Regions from separate parts of the Micromonospora sp. NPDC005305 genome, predicted to be linked through region 1. Evidence: riboswitches for the same ligand, from Rfam matches in the RefSeq annotation. Region 1 holds a riboswitch; the other holds the start of a gene.

Region 1 (5,734 bases):
TCGCCCGTGACGATCAGCTCGGTGACCAGGTCGGCGGTGACCGGGGTGAGCACGATGCCGTGCCGGTGGTGCCCGGTGGCGACGACCACGCCGGGCCGGCCCGGCAGCGGCCCGATGATCGGCGCGTTGTCCGGCGTGCCGGGGCGCAGTCCGGCGGTCGCCTCCACCAGGTCGTACTCGGCCAGCTCCGGCACCAGGTCGACGGCGGCGCGGAGCAGCCGGAGCACCGCCCCGGCGGTCACCTCGGTGTCGGCGCGCTCCTCGACGGTCGCCCCGACCACGACCTCGCCGCTGTCCCGGGGCACCAGATAGACCGACTCGCCGTCGGCGTACCCCCGGATCACGTGCCGGAAGTCCGGCGCGCCGCGACCGGGTGCGCGGAGCCGGAGCACCTGGCCCTTGACCGGCCGGACCGGCAGCCCGGTCAGCGCGGCCGCGCCGCAGCCGGCCGCGACCACGGTCACCCCGGCGTCCACGTCGGACAGCGCGCCGACCCGGGCCGGGCGCAGCACCGCGCCGGCCCGCCCGGCCGCCGCGCGCAGCGCGGGGACCAGCCGGCGCGGGTCGACCTGGTGGTCGCCGGGGGCGACCGCGCCGCCGCGCACCCGCGGGGCCAGCGCCGGCTCGCGGTCGCGCAGCTCCGAGGGGCGCAGCGGCGTGATCGGCAGTCCCAACCCCTGCTGGTACGACCAGAGCCGCCGCGCCTCGGCCAGGTCGTCGGCGGTGAGCCCGACCACCAGGGTGCCGTCGGCCCGGTACCCGACGTCGGCGCCGGACGCCTCGGCCAGGTCGGCGGCGAAGCGGGGCCAGCGGGCGGCGGACTCGGCCAGCAGGGCGGTCAGCTCGTGCTCGCCGAAGTACGCCTCGGCGACCGGGGAGAGCATCCCGGCGGCGACGTGCGAGGCCCCGGAGCCGGGAGCGGGATCGTGGACGGTCACGCGCAGCCCGCGGGACGCGCACCGCCACGCGATCGCCAGCCCGACCGGTCCCGCCCCCACGATGGCGACGTCCGGTCGGGTCAGCACGTCAGGGCCGCAATCAGCTCGGCGGTCGTGCGGCCGGGATCGGGGCTGGCCGACAGCGCGCCGACGACCGCCACCCCGTACGCGCCCGCGACCCGCAGCGCCGGCACCGACGCGGCGGTCACCCCGCCGATCGCGATCACCGGCACGTCCACGGCGCCGGCCACCGCGCGCAGCCCGGCCGGGCCGATCGGATCGGGCAGGCCGGACTTGGTGGTGGTGGCGTGGCACGGGCCCACGCCCAGGTAGCTGGCCCCGGCGGCGACCGCCGCCGTGGCGCCGCCCGGCTCCCGCGCGGTCGCGCCGAGCACGGCGCCTTCGCCGAGCACCCGCCGGGCGGCCGCCACCGGCAGGTCCTCCGCGCCGACGTGGCCACCGGCGGCGCCCACCGCCAGCGCCACGTGCAGCCGGTCGTTGACCAGGCACGTCGCCCCGTACGGCCGGCACAGCCCCACCACCCGGCTGGCCAGCTCGTACGCCTCCCGGTCGGTGGCGTCGTCCTCGACTCGAACCTGAATGACCAGCTCGTCGCGGGCCACCGGCAGGGCGGCGCGCAGCACGGCGAGGGGGTCCCGCCCCGGCCGGGTGTCGGTGATCAGATGCAGTCGTCCCAGGGACGGCACGGCAACTCTCCTCCCTGCGCCGGCATTACCCGGATCAGGTTCGACGGTCGGGGGCTTCCAGCCCCCCTCTCAGCCCGGTGGCACCAGGCTCCCGTGGGTCACTTGCGGGCCTACCGTACGACGTGCGCGCGGATCCGCCAAGGGGCGGGTGGGGAATTTCCCACCGACCGTCCGAGGTGGAGCACGGGGACAGCGGGTGATCTCCCGATCACGTCATGCTGTCCGGATGCCCTCGTCCGCCCACGTCCCCCGCCGGCTGTCCTTCCTGCCGTTCCGGGGCAGCGCCGCGGTCGCCGAAGGACTCCTGACCTGGGCGATGCTCCAGGGTCCGGCCTGGCGCCGCCTCCTGCCCGATGTGTACGTGCACCGCGACGGCCACCGGCCGGACGACCATCGCCTGTGGTGCGACGCCGTGGCGCTGCGACTGCCGCCGGGCGCGGCGATCGCGGGATCAAGTGCGGCCTTCCTCTGGGGCGCCGACCTGCTCGCCCGGGACGCGCCGGTCACGGTGCTGCTGCCCCGGGCCGCCCGGATGCGGCCGCATCCCCGCGTCCGCCAGGTCCGTTCCGTGCTGCCGGGCACCGACCGGACCCGCTTCGCCGGGCTGCCGGTCACCACGGCGCTGCGCACCGCCTTCGACCTCGGGCGGCAGGGTCCGCGCGTCGACGCGCTGGTCGCCGTCGAGGCGTTGCTGCACCGCCGGGTCGTCAAGCTGCCCGCCTTGTGCGCCTACGCGGCGGCGCGCCCCGGCTGGCCCGGCGCGACGCTGCTGCGGGAGGTGCTGGCGCTGGCGGAGCCGCTGAGCGAGTCCCCGATGGAGACGCGCCTCCGGCTGCTCCTCCTCGACGCCGGCCTCGGCCCGCTGACTGCCCAGCACGACGTACGCGACGCCACCGGGCGTTTCGTGGCCCGGGTCGACCTGGCCTGGCCCGCGCTCCGCGTCGCCGTCGAGTACGACGGCGACCACCACCGGGAACGGGCCCACTTCCGCCAGGACGTGGCCCGCCTGAACGCCCTCCGCGCCGCCGGCTGGCTGGTCCTCCGCTTCACCGCCGACGACGTCCTCCGCCACCCCCGCGCCACCATCGCCCTGGTCCGCCAGGCCCTCCAGGAGCGCACCACCCGCTGACCCCGTCCGTCAGTGGAACGCCATGTAGGTCAAACCCGCCCGGTGACCTCCATAGCGTTCCACTCACGCTGCGCGCTCGCGCGCCCCCCGCCCAAGGGCGCGCCGGGGCTGGACAGCGCGCTGCCCCGGCGGCCGGGCAGGCGTGCCGGGGCAGCGGACGGGAGCGGTCAGAGGATGGCGTCGAGGGTGTCCAGGTCCTCGTCGGTGGGCTGCCAGGTGCCCGCCTCGGCGTTGGCGCGTACCTGCTCGGGCGTGGTGGCGCCGGCGATCACCGAGGTCACCGCGGGCCGGGCGGCGAGCCCGCCGATGGCCACCTGGAGCATGCTGATTCCGCGCTCGATCGCGTACGCCTCGATGGCCTCGATGGTGTCCCAGTCGGCGGCGGCGAAACGCTCGGCGTACCGGCCGCCGCCGGAGAGCCGGCTGCCGGCGGGCGGGGCCTCGTCCCGCTTGTACTTGCCGGTGAGCAGGCCGTTGGCCAGCGGGAAGAACGGCAGCATGCCGAGGCCGAACCGCTCGCACGCCGGGATTACCTCGGCCTCGACGGACCGTTCCACCAGCGAGTAGTGGTTCTGCGCGGAGATGAAGCGCGTTCGGCCCTGGGAGGAGGCGGTCCAGTCGGCGTCGGCGATCTGCCAGCCGGCGAAGTTCGAGTTGCCGAGGTAGCGCACCTTGCCGGCGGTGACCAGGTCGTCCAGCGCGGCGAGGGTCTCGTCGATCGGGGTGCCCGGGTCGGGCTCGTGCATCTGGTAGAGGTCGATGTGGTCGGTGTCGAGGCGGCGCAGGGACGCCTCGACCGCCCGGGCGATGTACCGGCGGGCGCCCCGGGCGCCGTGGTCCGGCCCGTTCAGACCGTGCATGTCCATGCCGAACTTGGTGGCGACCACCACGTCGTCCCGGCGGCCCTTGAGCGCCTGCCCGAGCAGTTCCTCGGAGCTGCCCTGCGGCTCACCGTAGATGTCGGCGGTGTCGAAGAAGTTGATCCCGGCGTCGAGCGCGGCGTCCACGACCGCACGGGTGCCGTCGAGGTCGAGCTTGCGGCCGAAGTTGTTGCAGCCGATGCCGACGACGGACACCACGAGTCCGGAGTCGCCGAGCCGGCGGTAGGTCATCTCAGTCACGAGATCCACCCTATGCCGCCGGGCTCGGCCTCACCCGACGTCCCAGACCGGCTCCGGGGTCTCCACCACCTCGCCGTCGCCGCGGAACAGCACGAACCGGTCGAAGGAGCGGGTGAACCACCGGTCGTGGGTGACCGCGACGACCGTCCCGGCGAACGCGTCCAGCCCCGCTTCGAGGGCTTCGGCGGAGGCCAGGTCGAGGTTGTCGGTCGGCTCGTCGAGCAGCAGCAGGGTGGCCCCGGACAGCTCCAGCAGCAGCACCAGGAAGCGCGCCTGCTGGCCGCCGGAGAGGGTGCCGAACCGCTGGTCGCCCTGCCCGGCCAGCTCGTACCGGGACAGCGCCGCCATGGCGGCGTGCCGGTCCATGCCGGCCCGGTGCTCGTCGCCCCGCCACAGGATGTCGACAAGCGTCTTCTCGATGAGCTCGGGCCGGTCGTGGGTCTGCGAGAAGTGGCCGGGCCGGACCCGCGCGCCGAGGCGTACGACCCCGCCGTGCGCGACGGGCGCCAGCTTCGCCCCGTCGACCGGGATGTTGGCGGGGTCGGGGTCGGTGCCGCCGCGGGCGAGCAGGCGCAGGAAGTGTGACTTCCCGGTCCCGTTCGCGCCGAGCACGGCGACCCGGTCGCCGTACCAGAGTTCCAGGTCGAAGGGGTAGGTGAGGCCGTCCAGTTCGAGCTGCTCGGCGATGACCGCGCGCTTCCCGGTCCGCCCGCCGGTGAGGCGCATCCGGATGTCCTGCTCCTTCGGGGGTACGGGCGGCGGCCCGGCCTCCTCGAACTTGCGCAGCCGGGTCTGCGCGGCCTGGTAGCGGGAGGCCATCCCGTCGTTGTACGCGGCCTTCTGCTTGTACATGAGCATCAGCTCGCGCAGCTTCTGGTGTTCCTCGTCCCAGCGGCGGCGCAGCTCGTCGAGTCGGGCGTGCCGGGCCACCCGGGCCTCGTGCCAGCTCGCGAAGCCGCCCGGGTGCACCCAGGCGCTGCCGCCCTCCACGGCGACCACCCGGTCGGCGGTCTGGGCGAGCAGTTCCCGGTCGTGCGAGACGTAGAGCACGGATTTGCCGGACTCGCGCAGCCGGGCCTCCAGCCAGCGCTTGCCGGGCACGTCGAGGAAGTTGTCCGGCTCGTCGAGGAGGAGCACCTCGTCCGGGCCGCGGAGCAGCAGTTCCAGCGCGAACCGCTTCTGCTGGCCACCGGAGAGGGTCCGCACCGGGCGCTCCCGGGCGGCGTCCCACGGCAGGTCGAGGACGATGGTGGCGACGGTGTCGAAGAGCACCTCGGCGTCGTACCCGCCGGTCTCGCCCCAGGCGGCCAGCGCGTCCGCGTACGCGAGCTGGGCCTTGCCGGCGGCGCTGCTGTACTTGCCGCGGACCTCGGCCGCCCGCATGGCCGCCTCGGTGTCGGCGAGGCGCCGGCCGGCGTCGCGCAGCGCGGGCGGGGCGAGCGACAGCGCCAGGTCGGCGAGGGTCGACTCGTCACCGATCATGCCGATGAACTGGCGCATCACGCCGAGCCCGCCGGCGCGGGCGACGACGCCGGTCTTCACCGGCAGGTCGCCGGCGACCATGCGCAGCAGGGTGGTCTTGCCGGCGCCGTTGGGGCCGACGAGCGCCACCTTGGCGCCCTCACCGACCCGGAACGACACCTCGGCGAAGAGTTCCCGGCCGTCGGGGAGGATGTGCCCGACTCCTGCCACGTCCACGTATCCCACGCGGGCATCCTGCCCGAGGGGCGGGCGCGAGCGACACCGGATTACCGGGTGACCCGGAGCACCCGGTAGCCCTTCTGGCTGGCGTGCCGCTCGACCTGCCAGCCCTGCTCGACCAGCCAGCGGTGCAGCGAG
Region 2 (5,734 bases), on a different contig from region 1:
GGCGGCGACCCGGCCGATCGTCTCGGTCACCACCGCCAGGTACGCCTCAGCAGCCACCGTCATGCTTCCTCCGTCCCTCGGGGTCGGGCCAGCCACTCCACCGCGAAGTCGACCGCCGCCCGCTGCCTCATCAACCGGCCCGTCCCGTCACCGACCGGCCCGAGCCGCACCGCGCCCGTGGTCTCCAGGTCGGCGCCGAGTCGGGCGAAACACTCCTCGTCCAGGCGTACGTCGTCCCACCACACCCACTCCCGGCCGCCGTCGGCGGTCAGCACGGCCGCGCCGCAGCGCTGCCGGGGCGGCGCCGGCTGCCGGTATTCCGCCAGGTGCAGGGAGGTGTTGCTGCCGTGGTCCACGCCGAGCAGCAGCACGTCGGCGTCGAGGTCGTAGAGGCGGGCCAGCGGGGAGCCCTCGCCCAGCATGTCGGCCCGCTCGTGCTCGGCGACGATCCGCGCGGCGGCCGGCCCGAGCGCGGCGAACGAGACGTGCGGGTGGTCGCTGCGCAGCGCCCCCGGCCAGGTGCGGACCAGTTCGGCCAGCGCGCCCATGAAGCGGCTCGGGGTCACCGCCGGGTCGAAGCCCGGCATCCCGTCGCGGATCACCGGCCACCAGTCCGCCGGCACCGGCGGGTTGCTCCACTCCGCCGGGTCGCTGTTCTCCGGCGTGTGGGTGGGCACCACCACCGTGCCGGCCGGGCCGAGCACGTCGCGCAGGGCGAGCAGCACCGCCTCCGGGCCGCCGCAGAGGAAGCCCAGCGGGCGCAGGGAGGCGTGCACCAGCACGGTCCCGCCGGTGCGTACGCCGAGGTCGCGGAGCTGGGCGGCGAGCGACGCACGGGTGTGCGGCCGGGCCCGGGCGGGGCTCGGGGTCATCGGCCGACGCGGGCGAGGACCGCCGCGGCCAGCGGGCCGGGCGCCTCGTCCGGGATCCAGTGGGTGACGCCGGGCAGCACCACGAAGCGGTAGTCGCCGGTGACGTGGGCGGCGCACGCGTCGGCGGCGGTGCGCCCGATCGCCACGTCCCCGTCGCTCCAGACGAACGTGGTCGGCGCGGCCACCGGCCCGACGGCCTTCATGTCCGCCCCGGTCATGGCCCGGTACCAGTTCAACGCCGCGGTCAGCGCGCCGGGCTCGCGCATCGGGTCGGCGTAGCGGGCCACCCGGTCGGCGTCGCCCACCCCGCCGAGCATCCGGCGCAGGGCCGCCGCGCGGAACGCCAGCAGCACCTTCTCCGCCTTGCCCGGCTTGCGGAACAGGGCGATGTAGGAGGAGCGGGCCTTCTGCCGCGGGTCGGTGGCGAGCGCGTGCCCCATGGCCGCCGGGTGCGGCACCGACACCGCGGTCAGCGTGCGCACCCGCTCCGGGTGCGCCGCCGCCAGACCCCACGCCACGATCGCGCCCCAGTCGTGGCCGACCAGGTGGGCGGCGGTCACCCCCAGCGCGTCGAGCACGGCGGCCGCGTCGGCCACCAGCTCCGGGATCCGGTACGCCCCGACCTCCGCCGGCCGGGCGCCGGGCGAGTAGCCGCGCTGGTCGAGCGCGTACGTGCGCAGCCCGGCGGCGTGCAGCGCGGGGGTCACCTCGTCCCACTCGCCGGCGTGCTGCGGGAAGCCGTGCAGCAGCAGGACGGGCTCACCGCCCTCGGGACCGCCGGTGCGTACCTCGAACGTCAGTCCTCGCGCCTCGACCCGCATGATCGCCACCCTAACGGGCGATCGCCCTGCTGGGCTGTGCGGCGGGGTCGGTGCTAGCGTCTGCGACGAGACAACTTCACATCCGACAGGGGAGCGCACAGCGCTGAGAGTGCGGGCCGGTGCCCGCAGACCCTCGAACCTGATCTGGGTAATGCCAGCGCAGGGAGTTCGGTCGACCTCCAGCCGCGCCGCCGTCCGGTGACCACCGGGCGCGGCGTGCGTCTTCTCCTGGTTCGCCTCACAGAACTGGGAGCAACCATGGACAGCACCAACCGGTGGCGCACCATCGACATCGTCGTGGCCTCCGTGCTCGCGGTGGCGTTCGGCATCATCTTCTGGGCCTGGGGCCTGCTCTGGAACGGGCCGGCGGACGCCGTCCCGCTGCCCGGTCGCGCGGTCCTGTACGGCGTCTGGCTGGTGCCGGCCGTGCTGGGCGCCCTCGTCGTCCGGAAGCCGGCCGCGGCGCTCTTCACCCTCACCCTGGCCGCGCTGGTCTCTGTGGCGCTGGGCACGAGCTGGGGCTGGACGATCGTCGTGCAGGGCCCGCTGGAGGCGGCCGCCGCCGAGCTGGCTTTCGCGCTCTTCGCGTACCGCAGCTACCGGCTGCCCGTGGCGCTGCTCGCCGCGACGCTGGCCGGTCTCGCGGCGGCGATCTACGACGTCTTCGTCTGGTACCCGGGCACCACGTGGGGCAGCTTCCGCCTGCCCTACATCCTGCTGACCGCCGCCAGCTCGCTGGTGGTGGCCGGACTGGGCAGCGTCGCCCTCACCCGGGCCCTGGCCAACACGGGTGTCCTCGACCGCTTCCCCGCCGGCCGCGAACGCGCCGCCGTCTGACCGCCCCCGCCGACCGCGTTGATCAAGGAGTTTGCCTCGGCCGAGACGGTTTTCCAGACGCGAACTCCTTGATCAACCAAGCTGGGGCCGGAGGGGCCGGAGGGAGGTGGCGCGGTGGGAGCCGTGAGCCTGCGGGGGTTCGGGTGGCGGCACGCCGGGCGGAAGGGCTGGGCCGTGCGCGGGGTGGACCTGCGCGTCGAGGTTGGCGAGCGGGTGTTGCTGCTCGGGGCTTCCGGGGCCGGTAAGAGCACGCTGCTGGCGGCGCTGGCCGGGTTGCTGCCGGAGGACTCCGGCGAGCAGGAGGGCACCGTCGAGATCGACGGACTCGACCCGCGCAAGGCCCGGGAACGCGTCGGCGTCGTCTTCCAGGACCCGGAGAGCCAACTGGTGATGGCCCGCTGCGGCGACGACGTGGCGTTCGGGTTGGAGAACCGGGGGGTGCCCGCCGACGAGATCTGGCCCCGGGTGGACGAGGCGCTGCGCCGGGTCGGCTTTCCCTACCACCGGGACCGGCCCACGGCCGCGCTGTCCGGCGGCGAACAGCAGCGGCTCGCCCTGGCCGGGGCGCTCGCCCTGCGGCCGGGACTGCTGCTGCTCGACGAGCCCACCGCCAATCTCGACCCGGCCGGCGCCATTCTCGTCCGGCAGGCCGTCGCGGACGCCGTCGACGCCGACACCACCCTGATCCTGGTCGAGCACCGGGTCGCCGAGGCGCTGCCGCTGGTCGACCGGGTGGTCGTGCTGGAGCCCGGCGGCGGCGTGCGGGCCGACGGGCGCCCCGACGCGGTCTTCGCCGCGCACGGCGACGCGCTGGCCGACGCCGGGGTCTGGGTGCCCGGCCACACCGTGCCGCCCTGGCACGCCAGCACGCCGCCCGGCGAGGTGTTGCTCACCGCCGACCGGCTCGGCCTGCCGCCCCGGCTGGCCCCCACCGACCTTCGGGTACGCGCCGGCGAAGCGCTCGCCGTCCTCGGCCCCAACGGCGCCGGCAAGTCCACCCTGGCCCTGCTGCTCGGCGGGCTGCTCCGCTCCGGCACCGGTACGGTCGCGGCCACCCCGGCCCTGGCCGGCCGGGACGCGGGCACTCCCCCGCACCGCTGGCGGGCGCCCGCCCTGGCCCGGCGGATCGGCTCGGTCTTCCAGGACCCGGAGCACCAGTTCGTCACCGGCACCGTCCGGGACGAGCTGGCCCTCGGACCCCGCCGCACCGGCCAGCCCGAGCCCGCCGTGACGGCGACGGTGGACGCCCTGCTGGCGCGGCTGCGCCTGGACCGGCTGGCCGGGGCCAACCCGTACACCCTCTCCGGCGGCGAGGCCCGGCGGCTAAGCGTGGCGACCGCCCTGGCCACCGCGCCCCGCCTGCTGATCTGCGACGAGCCCACCTTCGGCCAGGACCGGCGGACCTGGCGGGAGCTCATCGACCTCTTCGCCGAGCTGCGCGACGCCGGCCACGGCGTCGTCGCGGTCACCCACGATCCCGACTTCGTGGCCGCGCTCGCAGACCGGACCATCACCCTGGAGCGCCGATGAAGGCCGCCGCACCCCGGACCCGGCCAGACCGGACCATCACCCTGGAGCGCCGGACGCCCGGAGGCCGGCCGTGATCGGCGTCGAACCCGTCGCGGCGGCGGGCGCGCCGCTGGCCCGGCGCAACCCGGTGGCGAAGCTGGCCGCCGCGTTGCTCTTCTCGGTCGTCCTGATCGCCACCCTGGACCCGGTCGCCCCGGCGATCGCCATCGCGGTCGAGTTGGCCGTGCTGCCGCTGTTCGGCATCCGCTACCGGGTGCTGGCCCGGCGGGCCTGGCCGCTGCTGGCCGGCGCCGGCGGCATCCTGGTCACCCTGGTGCTCTTCGCCGCCGACCGGTCCGGCCCGGTGCTGCTCACGGCCGGCCCACTGCTGGTCACCCAGGGAGTGCTGGTCACCGCGCTGGGCCTGGTGCTGCGCATGCTCGCGGTGGCGCTGCCGGGGATCATCGTGTTCGCCACCACCGACGCGACCGACCTGGCCGACGCGCTGATCCAGAACGCGAAGGCGCCCGCCCGGTTCGCCATCGGGGCGCTGGCCGCGTTCCGGCTGGTGCCGCTGCTGGAGGAGGAGTGGCGGATGATCAGCATGGCGCGCCGGGCCCGGGGCGTGGACGCCGGCCGCAACCCGGTGGCCAAGCTGCGGCTGTTCGGGTCGACGGCGTTCGCGCTGCTGGTCGGGGCGATCCGGCGGGGCACCCGGCTGGCCGTCGCCATGGATGCCCGGGGCTTCGACGCCGGCACCCCGCGTACGGTCGCCCGGCGGCAGCGCTTCACCCGGGCCGACACGCTGCTGGTCGTCGCCGCCGGGGCGCTTGGCGCGGCGGCAGTGACGGTCAGCGTCCTGCTGGGCACCTTCCGCCCGCTGATCGGCTGAGCCCCGCTACCGGCGCGGGTGGGCCACCCCGCTCCGGTACGCCAGCACCACCGCCTGCACCCGGTCCCGTACCCCGAGCTTGGCGAAGATGCGGTTCACGTGCGTCTTCACGGTCGCCTCGCCGACGAAGAGCCGATCGGCGATCTCCCGGTTGGACAGGCCGAGGGCCATCATCCGCAGCACCTCGGTCTCGCGCGCGGTCAGGTCGGCGAGGCTCGGGTGGGCGACCACCGACGCGGTCGCGGTGTAGTGGTCGATCAGACGGCGGGTGATCGACGGGGAGAGCAGGGCGTCGCCCCGGGCCGCGGTCCGCACCGCCTCGGCCAGTTCCCGGGGCGGAGTGGTCTTGAGCATGAACCCGGAGGCGCCGGCGCGCAGCGCCCGGTAGACGTACTCGTCGAGGTCGAAGGTGGTCAGCATGATGATCCGGATGTCGCTCCGCGCCGCCAGGATCCGCTCGGTGGCGGCGATCCCGTCCACCGGCGCCATGTGGATGTCCATCAGGACCACGTCGGGCGCGAAGCGGGTCGCCAACTGCACGGCCTCCTCGCCGTCGGCCGCGTCGGCGACCACCTGGAGGTCCGGCTGGGCGGTGAGGATCATGCGGAGCCCGCCCCGCACCAGCGCCTCGTCGTCGGCGATGAGGACCCGGGTCATCCGGTGGTCCCTGCCGTGGCCAGCGCGCCGGCTGACGCCTCGGCGTCGAAGGGCAGCGTGACGCGTACCTCGAAGCCGCCCCGCGGGCGGGGACCGGCGCTCACGGTGCCGCCGAACAGCTCCACCCGCTCCCGGATGCCGGTCAG

What was found. A riboswitch is a leader RNA that binds a small molecule or an ion and turns the genes downstream of it on or off. The one in region 1 is predicted to bind thiamine pyrophosphate.
Region 2: another riboswitch for thiamine pyrophosphate. It lies ahead of ABZS80_RS26995 (ECF transporter S component); the one in region 1 lies ahead of ABZS80_RS31070 (thiamine phosphate synthase).

What each region holds. Positions count from the first base shown of each region.
Region 1 is NZ_JBEXGL010000033.1:16,419-22,152, forward strand. Features, by position in the region: gene thiO (glycine oxidase ThiO) at 1-1,025, opposite strand, end outside; gene ABZS80_RS31070 (thiamine phosphate synthase) at 1,019-1,645, opposite strand; TPP riboswitch at 1,640-1,749, opposite strand; gene ABZS80_RS31075 (DUF559 domain-containing protein) at 1,872-2,774, shown strand; gene ABZS80_RS31080 (aldo/keto reductase) at 2,942-3,904, opposite strand; gene ABZS80_RS31085 (ATP-binding cassette domain-containing protein) at 3,926-5,602, opposite strand; gene ABZS80_RS31090 (methyltransferase) at 5,644-5,734, opposite strand, start outside.
Region 2 is NZ_JBEXGL010000021.1:85,318-91,051, reverse strand. Features, by position in the region: gene ABZS80_RS27010 (SIS domain-containing protein) at 1-63, opposite strand, end outside; gene ABZS80_RS27005 (AAC(3) family N-acetyltransferase) at 60-872, opposite strand; gene ABZS80_RS27000 (alpha/beta hydrolase) at 869-1,693, opposite strand; TPP riboswitch at 1,771-1,877, shown strand; gene ABZS80_RS26995 (ECF transporter S component) at 1,952-2,530, shown strand; gene ABZS80_RS26990 (ABC transporter ATP-binding protein) at 2,645-4,060, shown strand; gene ABZS80_RS26985 (energy-coupling factor transporter transmembrane component T) at 4,131-4,931, shown strand; gene ABZS80_RS26980 (response regulator transcription factor) at 4,938-5,588, opposite strand; gene ABZS80_RS26975 (sensor histidine kinase) at 5,585-5,734, opposite strand, start outside.